Regions from separate parts of the Lelliottia nimipressuralis genome, predicted to be linked through region 1. Evidence: predicted binding sites of a transcription regulator. Region 1 holds the regulator's gene; the other holds the start of a gene.

Region 1 (7,840 bases):
TTCTTCAAGCCGTTTCACTTCGGCGTGCAGTTCATCGCGGCGACGTTGGTTAGCGCTAACCTCCAGCGCCTGATACTGCGCCACGGCAGGATGTTCGGTTGCACCGCACAGCGGGCAGGGTTTACCCGCCTCGAGGCTGGCGCGGTGCGCCTCCAGACCCTTGATCAGCGCTTCCTGTTCGCACAGGGTTTTCAGATCCAGATAGTGCTGGTTTTTCTCTTTGTACTGCTGGCGTCGCGCAGCCAGGGTTTGATCAAGCGTGGCCTGCGCGGCCAGGTCTTTTTCCTGCGTTGCCCGCATCTGTAACAGCCGTTTTTGCAGCGGCTGATAGCGGGCATGCAGTGTGGCGAGACGCTGGCGCGCCGGGCGATACTGCACCTGATGCTCTAACGCCTGCGCGGTCTCTTCTGCGGATAGCGTCAGTGAAGTGAGCGGCAGCGCGGCCAGTTTTTGTTGCAGTTCAGTCAGACGCTTACCCAGCGCCACTGCCTGAGATTTATCCCGCTGCTGCTGGGTAAATAACGCGCGCCAGCCGCCAATGTGCTGGCTCAACAGACCGAAGTGGTTGTGTTCGTCGATCCAGCTGGCGAGCGATTTGTGCTGTGACTGGAGCCGCTCTGCCTCACGCATTGCACCGTTACGGATCCGCGCCCGCTGGCCCTTGCGTGAAAGTAAGCGAGTATTTACTTCGGAAATCTGCTGCTGCGTGCGGGCGAGCGTCGACGCCTGCTCCTGCTGACGGTCCCAGAGCGGGCGCAGCGCCAGCGCAGGCTGTGCCTGCTGCAGTTTAAGCAGTTCCGGTTGGGCGTCGGCCTGTGCCTGTAACGCCTGTTGATGTGCCGATTGCGCACGTAGCTGTTCACGCGCCAGCTCTTCGCTGCGCACCAGCCACTGATGTTGTGCCTGGCGGTTTTGCTGTTCACTGAGCAGCGTTTTTTCTTCGTCAGTCAGTGCTTGCAAACCCTGATGGAGCTGCTGTTGCTGTTCTTCGCTCAGCAGCACCACGCCTGCCGCCTGCGCTTCGCGCATCTCCAGCTCGGTTCTTGCCGTTTTGTGTTTTTCAAACACCATGGCGGAGATTTGGCCGTAGATCTCGGTACCGGTCAGCTCTTCCAGCAGCTCGGCGCGCTCTTTGGGTTTGGCATTTAAAAACGCCGCGAACTGCCCCTGCGACAGCAGCATCGAACGGGTGAAACGGCCATAATCCAGCCCGGTCAGGGAGGCGGTCAGATCGAGTTTATCTTTCACCTTATCGGCGAGAATTTTGCCGTCTTCGCACCGGGCAAGCTCCACGCGCGGTGCCTGTAAGTTCCCGTCCGGCTGGTTACGGGCGCGGTTCTGGCTCCAGAATGCGCGATAGGCCACGCCTTTCACTTCGAACTCCACTTCGGCGAGGCACTCCGCCGTGTCGCGGGTCATGAGATCGTTTTGCGATTGCGACACCGTGTTCAGACGCGGCGTCTCATGGTACAGCGCCAGGCAGATGGCATCGAGCAGGGTCGTTTTACCCGCACCGGTCGCGCCCGTAATGGCAAACAGGCCGTTGCTGGCAAACGGCTCGGCGGTGAAGTCGATTTTCCACTCGCCCTTCAGGGAGTTGAGGTTTTTCAGACGCAGGCTGAGAATTTTCATGCGTTGTTTTCCTCGTCATGCAGCGCGTGCAGGGTCTGGGTAAAGAGTTCGTTGAGGCGCGTGCGCTGTGCGTCGTCCAGCGCTTCCTGCGCCAGGCGGCGCTCAAATACCTCTTCCACGTTTAATTCGCTGAGGGTTTCGCGCTGCGCGCTTAAGAGAATTTTCTCGCGCTGTTCGCGGCTGCGGCGCACCAGCAATACCTCTACAGGCAGATCGTCGGTCAGGGTCTGGATTTTGCGCTGCATGTCGTGCAGATATTCATCGGTGCTGATTTCAATATCCAGCCAGACGGGAGGCGACTGTTCCAGGCCGCGCCACTGTTCAAGCTGCGCAGAAATGGCGGCCAGATCGCCTTTGAGCATCGCCAGCGGTTGTGTCACCGGTACGGTTAACGTCTCGACTGCGCTCAGTTTGCCCTCGGCAAAACTCACCAGATGCACGCTTTTGCCTTTGCCGGTTTCATCAAAGCTGAGGGAGATCGGTGAGCCGCAGTAGCGGATATGCTCGCAGCCGCCAATGATCTGCGCGCGGTGAATGTGGCCGAGCGCGATGTAATCCGCTGGCGGGAAATTCTGCGCCGGGAACGCATCCAGCGTACCAATATAAATCTCGCGCACCGCGTCACTTTTGCTGGCACCGACGGTGGTCAGATGCCCGGTAGCAATGACCGGCAGCGGCGCATCACCGCGCAGCGCGCAGGCCTCGGCGTACTGCTGGTGATAATAGTCCGTGATGGCCTGCAGCAGATGCTGCTGTTTTTCGCCGCCGGAAAGCCCAGCCTGGCTCTGAACGATGTCACGCGGGCGTAAAAAAGGAATCGGGCAAAGCACGGCACCCGGCGTTCCGTCGCGTTTTTTGAGGATTTGCGGGGCATGTCCGGCGTTTGCCACTACAGTAGTATTCAGAAACGCAAGAATATCGCGGGATTCGTTGAGCGTGGCGACGGAATCATGGTTGCCCGCGACGATCACCAGATGGCAGCCTGTTTGCTGCAGATTGACCACGAAGCGGTTATACAGCTCACGCGCATAGCTCGGCGGCGAGCCGGTATCAAAAATGTCCCCTGCAACAATGATCGCGTCCACCTCCTGCGACTGCGCCGTCTCCAGCAGCCAGTTCAGGAACGCTTCATGTTCGGCGGCGCGACTTTTGCTGTAAAAATTTTGCCCCAGATGCCAGTCCGAGGTGTGGAGTATGCGCATAACAGTTCCATGGCAAAAAAGGGTGAAGGGGATTATAAGCTTTCAGGGCTGGAAAATAACCGCTGTAATAAAACAACAGTTTGCCATTCATGGTGGTAATGTTTTTCATAAATCTGTCATAAATCTGACGCATAATGGCGCCGCATTACAAACTGATACTTTAATAAGACAGGGCAAAGTATGGCGAGACGTATTCTGGTCGTAGAAGATGAAGCTCCGATTCGCGAAATGGTGTGCTTCGTGCTCGAACAAAATGGCTTCCAGCCGGTTGAGGCGGAAGATTATGACAGCGCGGTGAATCAACTCAACGAACCCTGGCCCGATTTGATTCTGCTTGACTGGATGTTGCCCGGCGGTTCTGGCCTGCAATTTATCAAGCACATTAAACGCGAAGCGATGACCCGCGATATCCCGGTGGTAATGTTGACGGCGCGCGGTGAAGAGGAAGATCGCGTGCGCGGTCTTGAGACCGGCGCAGATGATTACATCACCAAGCCGTTCTCGCCGAAAGAGCTGGTGGCGCGTATCAAAGCCGTCATGCGCCGTATTTCGCCGATGGCGGTGGAAGAGGTGATCGAAATGCAGGGGTTAAGCCTCGACCCGACCTCACATCGCGTGATGACCGGCGAAAACCCGCTGGATATGGGCCCGACAGAATTCAAACTTTTGCACTTCTTTATGACTCACCCGGAACGCGTCTACAGCCGCGAACAGTTGCTGAATAACGTCTGGGGGACTAACGTCTATGTCGAAGACAGGACGGTCGATGTCCATATTCGCCGCTTGCGTAAAGCGCTGGAACACAGCGGCCACGATCGAATGGTGCAGACGGTCCGCGGTACGGGTTATCGTTTTTCGACCCGTTTCTGAACAATGACAGGAGTGTGACGCGTGCTGGAACGTCTGTCATGGAAAAGGCTCGTTTTTGAACTGATCTTATGTTGTATTCCCGCCGCCATTCTGGGGGCGATTTTTGGTTATCTGCCGTGGTTTTTACTGGCGGCAGTGACCGGCCTGCTGGTCTGGCATTTCTGGAATTTACTGCGTCTCTCCTGGTGGCTGTGGGTCGATCGCAGCATGACGCCACCGCCCGGCAGCGGCAGCTGGGAGCCGTTGCTTTACGGCTTGCATCAGATGCAGATGCGAAATAAAAAGCGCCGTCGTGAGCTTGGAAGCCTGATCAAGCGCTTTCGCAGCGGTGCCGAATCGCTGCCGGATGCGGTGATTCTGACCACCGAAGAAGGGACGATGTTCTGGTGTAATGGCCTGGCACAACAGCTGCTGGGGCTGCGCTGGCCGGACGATAACGGCCAGAATATCCTTAACCTCCTGCGTTATCCTGAATTCACCCTTTATCTGAAAAAACGCGACTTTACCCGCCCGCATAATCTGGTGCTGAACAATGGCCGTCACCTTGAGTTTCGCGTGATGCCCTACAGCGATCAGCAGTGGCTGATGGTGGCGCGCGATGTGACCCAGATGCACCAGCTCGAAGGGGCGCGGCGTAATTTCTTTGCCAACGTCAGCCACGAGCTGCGCACGCCGTTGACGGTGCTGCAGGGGTATCTGGAGATGATGCAGGAGCAGACGCTGGAGGGGGCGCCGCGAGAGAAAGCGCTTCACACCATGCGCGAGCAAACGCATCGTATGGAAGGGCTGGTGAAGCAGCTGCTTACCCTGTCAAAAATTGAAGCGGCACCGACGCTGGCGATGAATGAAACCATCGACGTGCCGATGATGCTGCGGGTGGTTGAGCGGGAAGCCCAGACCCTGAGCCACAAAAGGCATCAGTTCACTTTTGAGCTGGACAGCAGTCTGAAGGTGCTCGGCAGCGAGGACGAACTGCGCAGCGCGATTTCAAACCTGGTCTATAACGCGGTGAACCATACGCCAGAGGGCACGCAGATTATTGTGCGCTGGCAGCGCGTCCCGACGGGGGCGGAGTTTAGCGTCGAGGATAACGGGCCGGGGATTGGACCGGAGCATATTCCGCGTCTGACCGAGCGTTTCTATCGCGTGGATAAAGCGCGTTCGCGGCAGACAGGCGGCAGCGGGCTGGGGCTGGCGATTGTTAAGCACGCCGTGAATCACCACGACAGCCGCCTTGATATTCAGAGTACGCCGGGCAAAGGCACGCGCTTCAGTTTTGTTATCCCGGAACGTTTAATTGCCAAAAAAAGTGCCTGACAACGTGTGTGTCAGCCCTCCTTTCCACAGGCCAGCTTATGCTGGCCTGTTTGCTTTGCAGTCAAGCGAAACGTGAATGAATTTTATACGGATGTTGCTTTTTTGTTCGCATGATTAGCCATGAGTTTTTCTTAACCTTAGAGGATTGTTCTGGTCTGAATTTTCATGCTGGCATATTGTTCTGGTTTTCAGATCCCTCCTTGCCTTTAAACGTTATAAGCGTTTAAATTGCGCCCCATATACTGTCATACCGACTGTATTTACGTGGTAAATCGAAAAACTATTCTTCGCCACGGCATGACGGGAGCATATCCCGCTGAAATTGAGTAAATTTTCCGCTGTATCGTCCCCTTTGGGATGGCGAAAATCTCAACGTTTTCAACACCACATCCACAGGCAGTAAGGTTCTATGACCCATCATTTAAAATCGCGTGACATCATCGCGCTGGGCTTTATGACTTTTGCGCTGTTCGTCGGCGCAGGTAACATCATTTTTCCTCCTATGGTTGGCCTGCAGGCGGGTGAACACGTCTGGACAGCGGCGATTGGCTTCCTGATTACTGCGGTCGGTCTTCCGGTTCTGACCGTGATCGCGCTGGCGAAAGTCGGCGGCGGCGTGGACAGCCTCAGCACCCCGATCGGTAAAGTGGCGGGCGTTCTGCTGGCAACCGTGTGCTATCTGGCGGTGGGTCCACTGTTTGCGACCCCGCGTACTGCAACGGTCTCCTTCGAAGTGGGGATTGCTCCCCTGACCGGTGACGGCGCGCTGCCGCTGCTGATTTACAGCCTGGTCTACTTCGCGCTGGTGATTCTGGTCTCCCTCTATCCGGGCAAACTGCTGGATACCGTGGGTAACTTCCTCGCGCCAATGAAAATTCTTGCGCTGATCGTGCTGGCCGTTGCAGCCATCATGTGGCCAGCAGGCCCGATCAGCGAGTCGCTGGACGCCTACAAAACGGCGGCCTTCTCGAACGGCTTTGTGAACGGCTATCTGACCATGGACACCATGGGCGCGATGGTCTTTGGTATCGTCATCGTTAACGCCGCGCGCTCTCGCGGTGTGACCGAAGCGCGTCTGCTGACCCGCTACACCATCTGGGCTGGCCTGATGGCGGGCGTCGGTTTGACGCTGCTGTATCTGGCGCTGTTCCGTCTGGGCTCTGATAGCGCGACGCTGGTCGATCAAAACGCGAACGGCGCGGCGATCCTCCATGCCTACGTTCAGCACACCTTCGGCGGAGCGGGGAGCTTCCTGCTGGCGGTACTGATTTTCCTGGCCTGTCTGGTGACGGCTGTTGGCCTGACCTGCGCCTGTGCAGAGTTCTTCGCCCAGTATATTCCGCTGTCCTATCGCACGCTGGTGTTCATCCTTGGCGGCTTCTCAATGGCGGTTTCTAACCTTGGTCTGAGCCACCTGATTCAGGTCTCCATTCCTGTGCTGACCGCGATTTATCCGCCGTGTATCGTGCTGGTGGTGCTGAGCTTTACCCGTCCCTGGTGGAACAATTCCTCGCGAATTATTGCCCCAACGATGTTTATCAGCCTGCTTTTTGGTATCCTTGACGGGATTAAAGCATCCGCATTCGGTGGGATCCTGCCAGCCTGGACACAGCGTCTGCCGCTGTCAGAGCAAGGCCTGGCCTGGTTAATGCCGACCGTTGTCGCACTGGTTCTGGCTATTATCTGGGACCGTGCAGCAGGGCGTCAGGTGACTTCCAGCGCGCATTAATCAACGACAAATTGTTTAACCACGGGGCTTATGGCCCCGTGGTTTTTTGTTTTTTTCGAGTTGAATGGCAAGATTTAAATGGAAAGCACGAACAAACTCAAACGTGGGCTAAGTACCCGCCACATTCGTTTCATGGCGCTTGGCTCGGCAATCGGGACAGGCCTTTTTTATGGCTCGGCAGATGCCATCAAAATGGCCGGACCCAGCGTGCTGCTGGCGTACATTATCGGCGGCGTCGCGGCCTATATCATCATGCGTGCGCTGGGTGAAATGTCGGTACACAATCCGTCAGCCAGCTCTTTCTCGCGCTATGCCCAGGAAAACCTCGGCCCGCTGGCGGGCTACATTACCGGCTGGACCTACTGTTTCGAAATCCTGATCGTGGCGATAGCCGACGTGACGGCGTTCGGCATCTATATGGGCGTCTGGTTCCCGCTGGTGCCGCACTGGATCTGGGTGCTAAGTGTGGTGCTGATCATCTGCGCCATCAACCTGATGAGCGTGAAGGTCTTCGGTGAGCTGGAGTTCTGGTTCTCCTTCTTCAAAGTGGCGACGATTATCATCATGATTGTGGCGGGCTTTGGCATCATCATCTGGGGGATTGGCAACGGCGGGCAACCGACCGGCATCCATAACCTCTGGAGTAACGGCGGGTTCTTCAGCAACGGCTGGCTGGGGATGGTGATGTCGCTGCAGATGGTGATGTTTGCCTATGGCGGTATCGAAATTATCGGTATCACTGCGGGTGAAGCCAAAGACCCGGAGAAATCCATTCCGCGCGCCATCAACTCGGTGCCAATGCGTATCCTGGTGTTCTACGTGGGCACGCTGTTCGTGATTATGTCCATCTATCCATGGAATCAGGTCGGGACCAACGGCAGTCCGTTTGTGCTGACCTTCCAGCACCTGGGCATCGCGTTTGCCGCCAGTATCCTGAACTTTGTCGTGCTCACGGCGTCGTTCTCCGCCATTAACAGCGACGTTTTCGGCGTAGGGCGTATGCTGCACGGCATGGTAGAGCAGGGCAACGCGCCGAAAGTGTTTGCGAAAACCTCTCGTCGCGGTACGCCGTGGGTCACGGTGATGGTGA
Region 2 (7,840 bases), 2.1 Mb from region 1:
TGAACAAAGACATTCTGTGTCAGTATGTGGAGTACATCACCAACATCCGCATGCAGGCGGTGGGCCTTGAGCTGCCGTTTAAAACGCGCTCTAACCCGATTCCATGGATCAACACCTGGCTGGTGTCCGACAACGTGCAGGTTGCGCCGCAGGAAGTGGAAGTGAGTTCTTACCTGGTCGGTCAGATTGATTCCGAAGTCAATACTGACGACCTGAGCGATTTCCAGCTCTGATGAGCCGCGTCACGCTCAGCCTTTCCGGCACAGAAGTTCTGTGCCGCGAAGAGCACCCTTCTCTGCTGGTCGCGCTTGAGTCGCATCAGGTGGAAGTCGAATACCAGTGTCGCGCCGGTTACTGCGGCTCCTGCCGCTGCCGTTTAGTGGCAGGTCAGGTCGACTGGCTCACCGAGCCGCTGGCGTTCATCAATGAAGGGGAAATTTTGCCCTGCTGTTGCCGGGCAAAAGGCGATATCGAAATCGAGATGTAATGCCTGCACGCACTAAATGCCCGCTTTCGCGGGCATTTTTTTTATCCGCGTTTCTGCATCATCTCCGCGTGATGACGTTTTTCACCGAACATCACCACAATCAGCAGCAATACTGCCATTATGCTGCCGCCAATCATCACCATGAAGCCACCGTCCCAGCCGAAGAAATCGACCGTGTAACCGACGATAGCGCTGGCGGCAACCGATCCGCCGAGATAACCAAACAGACCGGTAAAGCCTGCGGCGGTCCCTGCTGCTTTCTTCGGCGCCAGTTCAAGGGCATGCAGGCCGATCAGCATTACCGGGCCATAAATCAGGAAGCCAATCACGATCATACAGGCCATATCCACACCCGGATTTCCCGGAGGGTTGAGCCAGTAAACGATCGTGGCGATGGTCACCAGCGTCATAAAGAATACGCCCGTTGCACCGCGGTTGCCTTTGAACACTTTATCCGACATCCAGCCGCAAATCAGCGTGCCCGGGATCCCGGCGTATTCATACAAGAAATAGGCCCAGGATGACTTATCCAGCGCGAAGTGCTTCACCTCTTTCAGATAGGTTGGCGACCAGTCGAGAATGCCGTATCGCAGCAGATAGACAAACACGTTCGCCACCGCGATGTACCACAGCAGTTTGTTCGGCAGAACGTATTTCATGAAGATTTGCTTCGCCGTCAGCTCCTCTTCGTGCTGTTCGCTGTAGTCGTCCGGGTAGTCGTTTTTATACTCTTCAATTGGCGGCAGGCCGCAGGATTGCGGGGTATCGCGCATCAGCGCAAAAGCAATCATCGCCACCAGAATCGCGCCAAATGCAGGCATGTACAGCGCCGCTTTCCAGTCGTTAAACCACGCCATCCCTAACAGGAACAGCAGTGGCGGAATACCGCCGCCGACGTTATGGGCGCAGTTCCACACCGACACAATCCCGCCGCGCTCTTTCTGCGACCACCAGTGGACCATGGTACGTCCGCACGGTGGCCACCCCATTCCCTGGAACCAGCCGCAGATAAACAGCAGCACGAACATCACTGCGATGCTGGAGGTCGCCCAGGGCACGAAGCCCATAAACAGCATTACCGCCGCAGCCAGAATCAGGCCCGCCGGTAAGAAGACGCGCGGATTCGAGCGGTCTGAGACCGACCCCATGATGAATTTCGAAAAACCGTAGGCAATTGAAATGCCGGACAGCGCGAAACCTAAGTCACCGCGCGAAAAACCCTGTTCAACCAGATACGGCATCGCCAGAGCGAAGTTTTTGCGCACCAGATAGTAAGCGGCATAGCCGAAGAAAATTCCGAGGAAGATTTGCCAGCGCAGGCGGCGATAAAGCGGGTCAACTTCTGCCTCTGGCAGACGTGCCCGATGCGGAGCAGGTTTGAAGATACTGAGCATAACAGCCTCCGTGGCCATATTGTTAATTGCCAGGGCTTTTACTGCACCCCAGCTCCAGAGAGGCTGGGGATGTTAAATAATCACGACGATTGTTACTGTGAATCAACGCACGAATTGTTACAGAAATATGACACAGTGCGCAAAAAGGCGCACGGAATCACGTTTCATTTTCGAATTGCGCTCGTTTGTGTTCGAAATCAAACAAACCACATTTTTGATGTGGCTAAATGGTAAAAAACGAACATGAGGGAAGACAATGGCAATCCGCGATCCCCGTTATAGCGATGTGATTATCATTGGCGGCGGCGCAACGGGCGCCGGGATGGCGCGGGACTGCGCCCTGCGAGGCTTAAGCGTTACGCTGCTCGAACGTCACGATATCGCCACCGGCGCCACCGGGCGCAATCACGGCTTATTGCACAGCGGCGCGCGCTACGCCGTGACCGACAACGAATCAGCGCGCGAGTGCATCGCCGAAAACCAGATCCTCAAACGCATCGCCCGCCACTGCATTGAACCCACAGACGGCCTGTTTATCACGCTGCCAGAGGACGATCTGGCGTTTCAGAAAACCTTTATTACCGCCTGCACTAACGCGGGTATCAATGCCGAAGCGATAGATCCTCTGCTTGCCCGGCGCATCGAACCGGCGGTAAACCCGGCCCTGCTGGGCGCAGTGAAAGTGCCCGACGGCACCGTGGACCCCTTCCGCCTGACGGCGGCCAATATGCTCGATGCCCGCGAACACGGCGCGACCATTCTGACCGCGCATGAAGTTACAGGGCTTATCCGTGAAGGCGACAGCGTACGGGGCGTGCGTATCTATGATCGCCTGTACGGGGAACACAGTGAGCTGTATGCAGGTGTGGTGGTCAACGCTGCCGGGATCTGGGGTCAGCACATTGCGGAGTATGCTGAGTTGTCCGTTCGCATGTTCCCGGCGAAAGGCTCGCTGCTGATCCTCGATCACCGTATCAACAATCACGTCATCAACCGCTGCCGCAAACCGTCCGACGCCGACATCCTGGTGCCGGGCGATACCATCTCCCTGATTGGTACCACCTCCACGCACATTGATTACAACGATATCGACTGTAATCGGGTAACCGCCGAAGAGGTGGATATCCTGCTGCGCGAAGGGGAAAAACTGGCGCCGATCATGGCGCAAACCCGCATTCTGCGCGCCTATGCCGGGGTACGCCCGCTGGTCGCCAGCGACGACGATCCGAGCGGGCGCAACGTCAGCCGTGGCATTGTGTTGCTCGATCACGCCGCGCGCGACGGGCTGGAAGGTTTCATTACCATCACCGGCGGCAAACTGATGACCTACCGGCTGATGGCGCAGTGGGCCACCGACGCCGTGTGCCGCAAACTCGGGAATACGCAGCCCTGCACCACTGCTGAGCGCCCGCTGCCAGGCTCGCAGGAGCCAACCGAAAAAACGCTGCAAAAAATCATCTCCCTGCCCGCGCCGCTGCGGGGATCGGCCATCTACCGTCACGGCGACCGCACGCCCGCCTGGCTGGGACAGGGCCGCCTCAGCCGCAGCCTGGTGTGCGAATGCGAAGCCGTCACTGCGGGCGAAGTGCAGTATGCGGTGGAAAATCTGGCGGTTAACAACCTGCTCGATTTACGTCGCCGCACCCGCGTCGGGATGGGCACCTGTCAGGGCGAGCTGTGCGCCTGCCGCGCGGCGGGCCTGTTACAGCGTTTCAATGTCACCACCTCCGCGCAATCACTGACGCAGCTCAGCGAGTTCCTCAATGAACGCTGGAAAGGGGTGCAGCCTGTCGCCTGGGGCGACGCGCTGCGCGAAAGCGAATTTACCCGCTGGGTCTACCAAGGGCTGTGCGGACTGGAAAAGGAGCAGCACGATGAAATTTGATACGGTGATTATTGGTGGCGGTCTCGCCGGGCTGCTGTGCGGCCTGAAGCTGACGCAAAGCGGCCAGCGCTGCGCCATTATCAGTCGCGGTCAAAGCGCGCTGCATTTTTCGTCCGGCTCCCTGGACCTGCTCGGCGCGATGGCCGACGGTTCGCCCGTCCAGAATCCGCTCACGGCGGTGCAAAACCCGGCGGCGTTGCCGCCTGAACACCCTTACCGCCGGGTGGGGGTTGAAAATATGGCCCGCTTCGCGCGAGAAACCGAAAGCCTGCTCGCCGCCAGCGGCGCGCGCTTAAAGGGCAATGCCGGGCAAAATCACGCCCGCATCACGCCGCTCGGTACCCAGCGCAGCGCCTGGCTCAGTCCGGAAGAGGTGCCGGTCGCCCCCAGCCAGAACCAGCGCGTCTGCGTCATTGGCATCAGCGGATTTCTCGATTTTCAGGCCCATCTTGCCGCTGCGTCGCTGCGTCACCAGGGGATTCACGCGGACACGGCGGAGATCGAGTTGCCGGAGCTGGATGTCCTGCGGGATAACGCCAGCGAGTTTCGCGCCGTGAATATTGCCCGGCTGCTGGACAACGACGTTCACTGGCCGATGATTTTTGACGCCTTACATCCTCTGGCGCAGGGCGTCGATGCCCTGTACATGCCGGCCTGTTTTGGCCTGACGGATAATCGTCTGTGGCGCTGGCTCAGCGATCGCCTCCCCTGCCCGCTCTGGCTGCTGCCGACGCTGCCGCCATCTGTGCCAGGAATTCGTCTGCACAATCAGCTTCAGCGGCAGTTTATCGCTCAGGGCGGCGTCTGGATGGCGGGAGATGAAGTCAAAAAAGTGTCGCTTGAAGCGGGCAACGCCCATGCCGTCTGGACACGAAACCATGAGGATATTCCGCTGCGTGCCCGTTTTGTGGTACTGGCGAGCGGCAGTTTCTTCAGCAACGGATTAATCAGCACCCGCGAAGGGATCCGCGAGGCGGTGATGGGGCTGGACGTGCGTCAGAGCGCCTCCCGCGCCGACTGGTATCAGAGCGATTTCTTCACACCCCAGCCGTGGCAGCAGTTCGGCGTCATCACCGATGAGCACCTGCGCCCGCAGCTTTCCGGCGTGGCGATCGACAATCTTTACGCCATTGGCTCGGTGCTGGGCGGTTTTGACCCGATAGCCCAGGGCTGCGGCGGCGGTGTCTGCGCCATCACGGCGCTGGCCGTTGCCGAACAGATTTGCCAGCGAGCGGGAGAACAACCATGAACGATACCCGTTTTGAAAGCTGCATCAAATGCACCGTCTGCACCACCGTTTGCCCGGTGAGCAGCGTGAATCCACGCTACCCGGGGCCGAAACAGGCCGGGCCGGACGGCGAGCGTCTGCGCCTGAAAGATGGCGCACTGTACGACGACGCGCTGAAATACTGCATCAACTGCAAACGCTGTGAAGTCGCCTGCCCCTCTGATGTCAAAATCGGGGACATTATCCAGCGCGCGCGGGCGCAGTACAGCACGCAAAAACCGACCCTTCGTGATGCCATTTTAAGCCATACGGATCTGATGGGCAGCGTCTCCACGCCGTTCGCCCCGCTGGTGAATGCGGCGACCTCGCTGAAACCGGTGCGAAAGCTCCTCGACGTGGCGCTCAAAATCGATCATCACCGCACTCTGCCCAAATACTCCCACGGGACTTTCCGCCGCTGGTATAAAAGCGTTGCCGAGAGACAGGCGCAGTACACCGACCAGGCCGCGTTCTTCCACGGCTGTTACGTGAACTATAACCACCCGCAGCTGGGCAAAGATCTGGTCAGCGTGTTGAATGCAATGGGCACAGGCGTACAGTTGCTGAATAAAGAGAAGTGCTGCGGCGTGCCGCTAATTGCCAACGGCTTTACCGACCGGGCGCGTAAACAGGCCCGGCACAACGTGACCTCACTGCGCGAAGCGATTGTCGACAAAGGGATCCCGGTCCTCGCCACGTCATCCACCTGCACCTTTACGCTGCGGGATGAGTATCCGCATCTGCTGGACGTCGATAACAGCGGGTTGCGCGAGCACATCGAGCTGGCCACCCGTTTTATCTGGCGCAAACTGGATAGCGGGCAGAGGCTGCCGTTAAAGAAATTACCGCTGAAAGTGGTGTATCACACACCCTGTCATATGGAAAAAATGGGCTGGGCGATTTATACGCTGGAGCTACTCAGGCTGATTCCGGGGCTGGAACTGACAGTGCTGGATTCGCGCTGCTGCGGGATTGCAGGGACCTACGGCTTTAAAAGCGAAAACTACCCGACGTCGCAGGCCATTGGTGCGCCGCTGTTCCGCCAGATCGAAGAGAGCGGCGCGGACCTGGTGGTGACCGACTGCGAAACCTGCAAATGGCAGATCGAAATGTCCACGAGCCTGCGCTGTGAACATCCAATCTCCCTGCTGGCGAAAGCGCTCAGCTAAGCAGACCGGGGCGTTTTGCCCCGGTTTTTTCACTCGATAAACAGTGTTTCCACCACCTCAATCCAGCCATGATCGCTGGCGACCTCTTTGCCATTCAGCCAGCGGCGCAGCATATTCAACGCCATCATCGCACACACCTCCTGGCGTACCTGCAGGCTGTAGCGCGTGGCACTCATTTTCACGCGCAGTGCGTGAGTGCCCTGCGGTGTGGCGAGGGCAAAGTTGAGATGCTCATCTTCAAGGCCAGTCACCGCCAGCGCCAGTCCGGCGAAATGGTTGACCCGACGATCGGCCGTCCAGTGGGCGGTTTGCGCGAGCGTCTCTTCCTGCGAAGGCACCACTTCACTCGCCAGCAGCGAGGCGTTAGCCCGCGAGAGTTGCAGCGCCAGCAAACCGCCGGTGAACTGCTCGCTCAGGGTCAGGCTCAATTGACGCTCCTGAAGATGACGGGCGATTTGCGCCGGTAATCCTTCCGTGCCTTCAAAGATCAGATTTTCACCCGCTACGCGCTGCACCTCAGGCCATGCCGCCAGCATCGCCGCTTTTTGCGTCGCCGGGCCGGTCAGTTTCAGCTCGATAATGGGCATTGAGGAGCGGTAGCCCATCGATACCCCTTCCGGCAGCTCAAGGGGATCGAGACTTTGCGCCAGATCGCTTTCCGAACGGCCAAAGGTGGTGAGGCGCAGGCAAATCGGCGGCTCTGGCAGTGTGAACCGCTCGCGCAGGCGCGGCATAATTTCCTGCTCGACCATCACTTTAAATTCAGAGGGAACGCCGGGGGTAAAGAACATCAGGCAGCGGTTCAGCTTGACCGCAAAACCGCAGGCCGTGCCGACTGGATTATTAATAAACTCGGCGCTGGCGGGGATTTCCGCCTGCTTGCGGTTGCTGGGCGCCATCACCCGGCCACGCTCGCTGAAGAAGCGCTCCATCTGCACCAGCCACTCTTTATGCAGCACCAGCCCTTCGCCTTTGGCCGTCGCCGCTGCCAGGGCGCTGAGGTCGTCGCTGGTTGGCCCGAGGCCACCGTTGACGATCAGGACATCCGCATGTTCGCTGCGCTCACGTAGCACGTTGACCAGCGACTCGAGGCTATCGCCGACGGTATTACGGCGCGTTAACGGTAAACCCTGCTCAAAGAAAAAATTGGCCAGCCAGGCCGCATTGGTATCGGTAATTTGTCCATGCAGCACTTCGTCGCCAGTGGACAACATTTCCACGCTTATCATCGTGTTCTCCCACTTATTTAGTGGAAACACTATAGCGCAATCAGATGTGGGGGGAAGAGAGAAACAGGTGCGGCAGGACGCCGCACCCTAAAATCAGAATCCTGCGCTCACGCCCACGTACGGGCCATCGGCCAGCGCGTTGTCGCGGTTGCCGTCTTTACCGGCGAGGTTCAGGTAGCGATAACCGGCTTCGATGGTGATCGGACGCATGATGGTCCAGCGCGCACCGGCGTTGGCTTCTTCATAGCTGTCGATACCGCTGGAGAGGGAATCCGGAGAGTAGTAGTACTCACCAAACAGACCGAAGCTGTCGCCGATTTTCCACTGCAAACCGCCGCCCACTGCTGCTGCGTAGCCTTCGTCGCCGTCGTTCGGGTTAGTGTAGATACCTTTCCCGCCAACGGTCGCC

The links. The regulator PhoB, encoded in region 1, activates phosphate uptake and scavenging genes when phosphate is short. The targets are predictions, from matches to a motif close to CTGTCATAAAACTGNCNNAT.
Region 2: a site for PhoB is predicted at 1,996-2,015, ahead of glpT (glycerol-3-phosphate transporter). Genes of this name have one in related genera too.

What each region holds. Positions count from the first base shown of each region.
Region 1 is NZ_CP167172.1:1,020,328-1,028,167, forward strand. It holds gene sbcC (exonuclease subunit SbcC) at 1-1,632, opposite strand, end outside; gene sbcD (exonuclease subunit SbcD) at 1,629-2,834, opposite strand; gene phoB (phosphate response regulator transcription factor PhoB) at 3,015-3,704, shown strand; gene phoR (phosphate regulon sensor histidine kinase PhoR) at 3,726-5,021, shown strand; gene brnQ (branched-chain amino acid transporter carrier protein BrnQ) at 5,431-6,750, shown strand; gene proY (proline-specific permease ProY) at 6,829-7,840, shown strand, end outside.
Region 2 is NZ_CP167172.1:3,081,650-3,089,489, forward strand. It holds gene nrdB (class Ia ribonucleoside-diphosphate reductase subunit beta) at 1-233, shown strand, start outside; gene yfaE (class I ribonucleotide reductase maintenance protein YfaE) at 233-487, shown strand; gene glpT (glycerol-3-phosphate transporter) at 529-1,881, opposite strand; gene glpA (anaerobic glycerol-3-phosphate dehydrogenase subunit A) at 2,138-3,766, shown strand; gene glpB (glycerol-3-phosphate dehydrogenase subunit GlpB) at 3,756-5,015, shown strand; gene glpC (anaerobic glycerol-3-phosphate dehydrogenase subunit GlpC) at 5,012-6,202, shown strand; gene ACB496_RS14745 (nicotinamide mononucleotide deamidase-related protein YfaY) at 6,232-7,431, opposite strand; gene ACB496_RS14750 (YfaZ family outer membrane protein) at 7,525-7,840, opposite strand, start outside.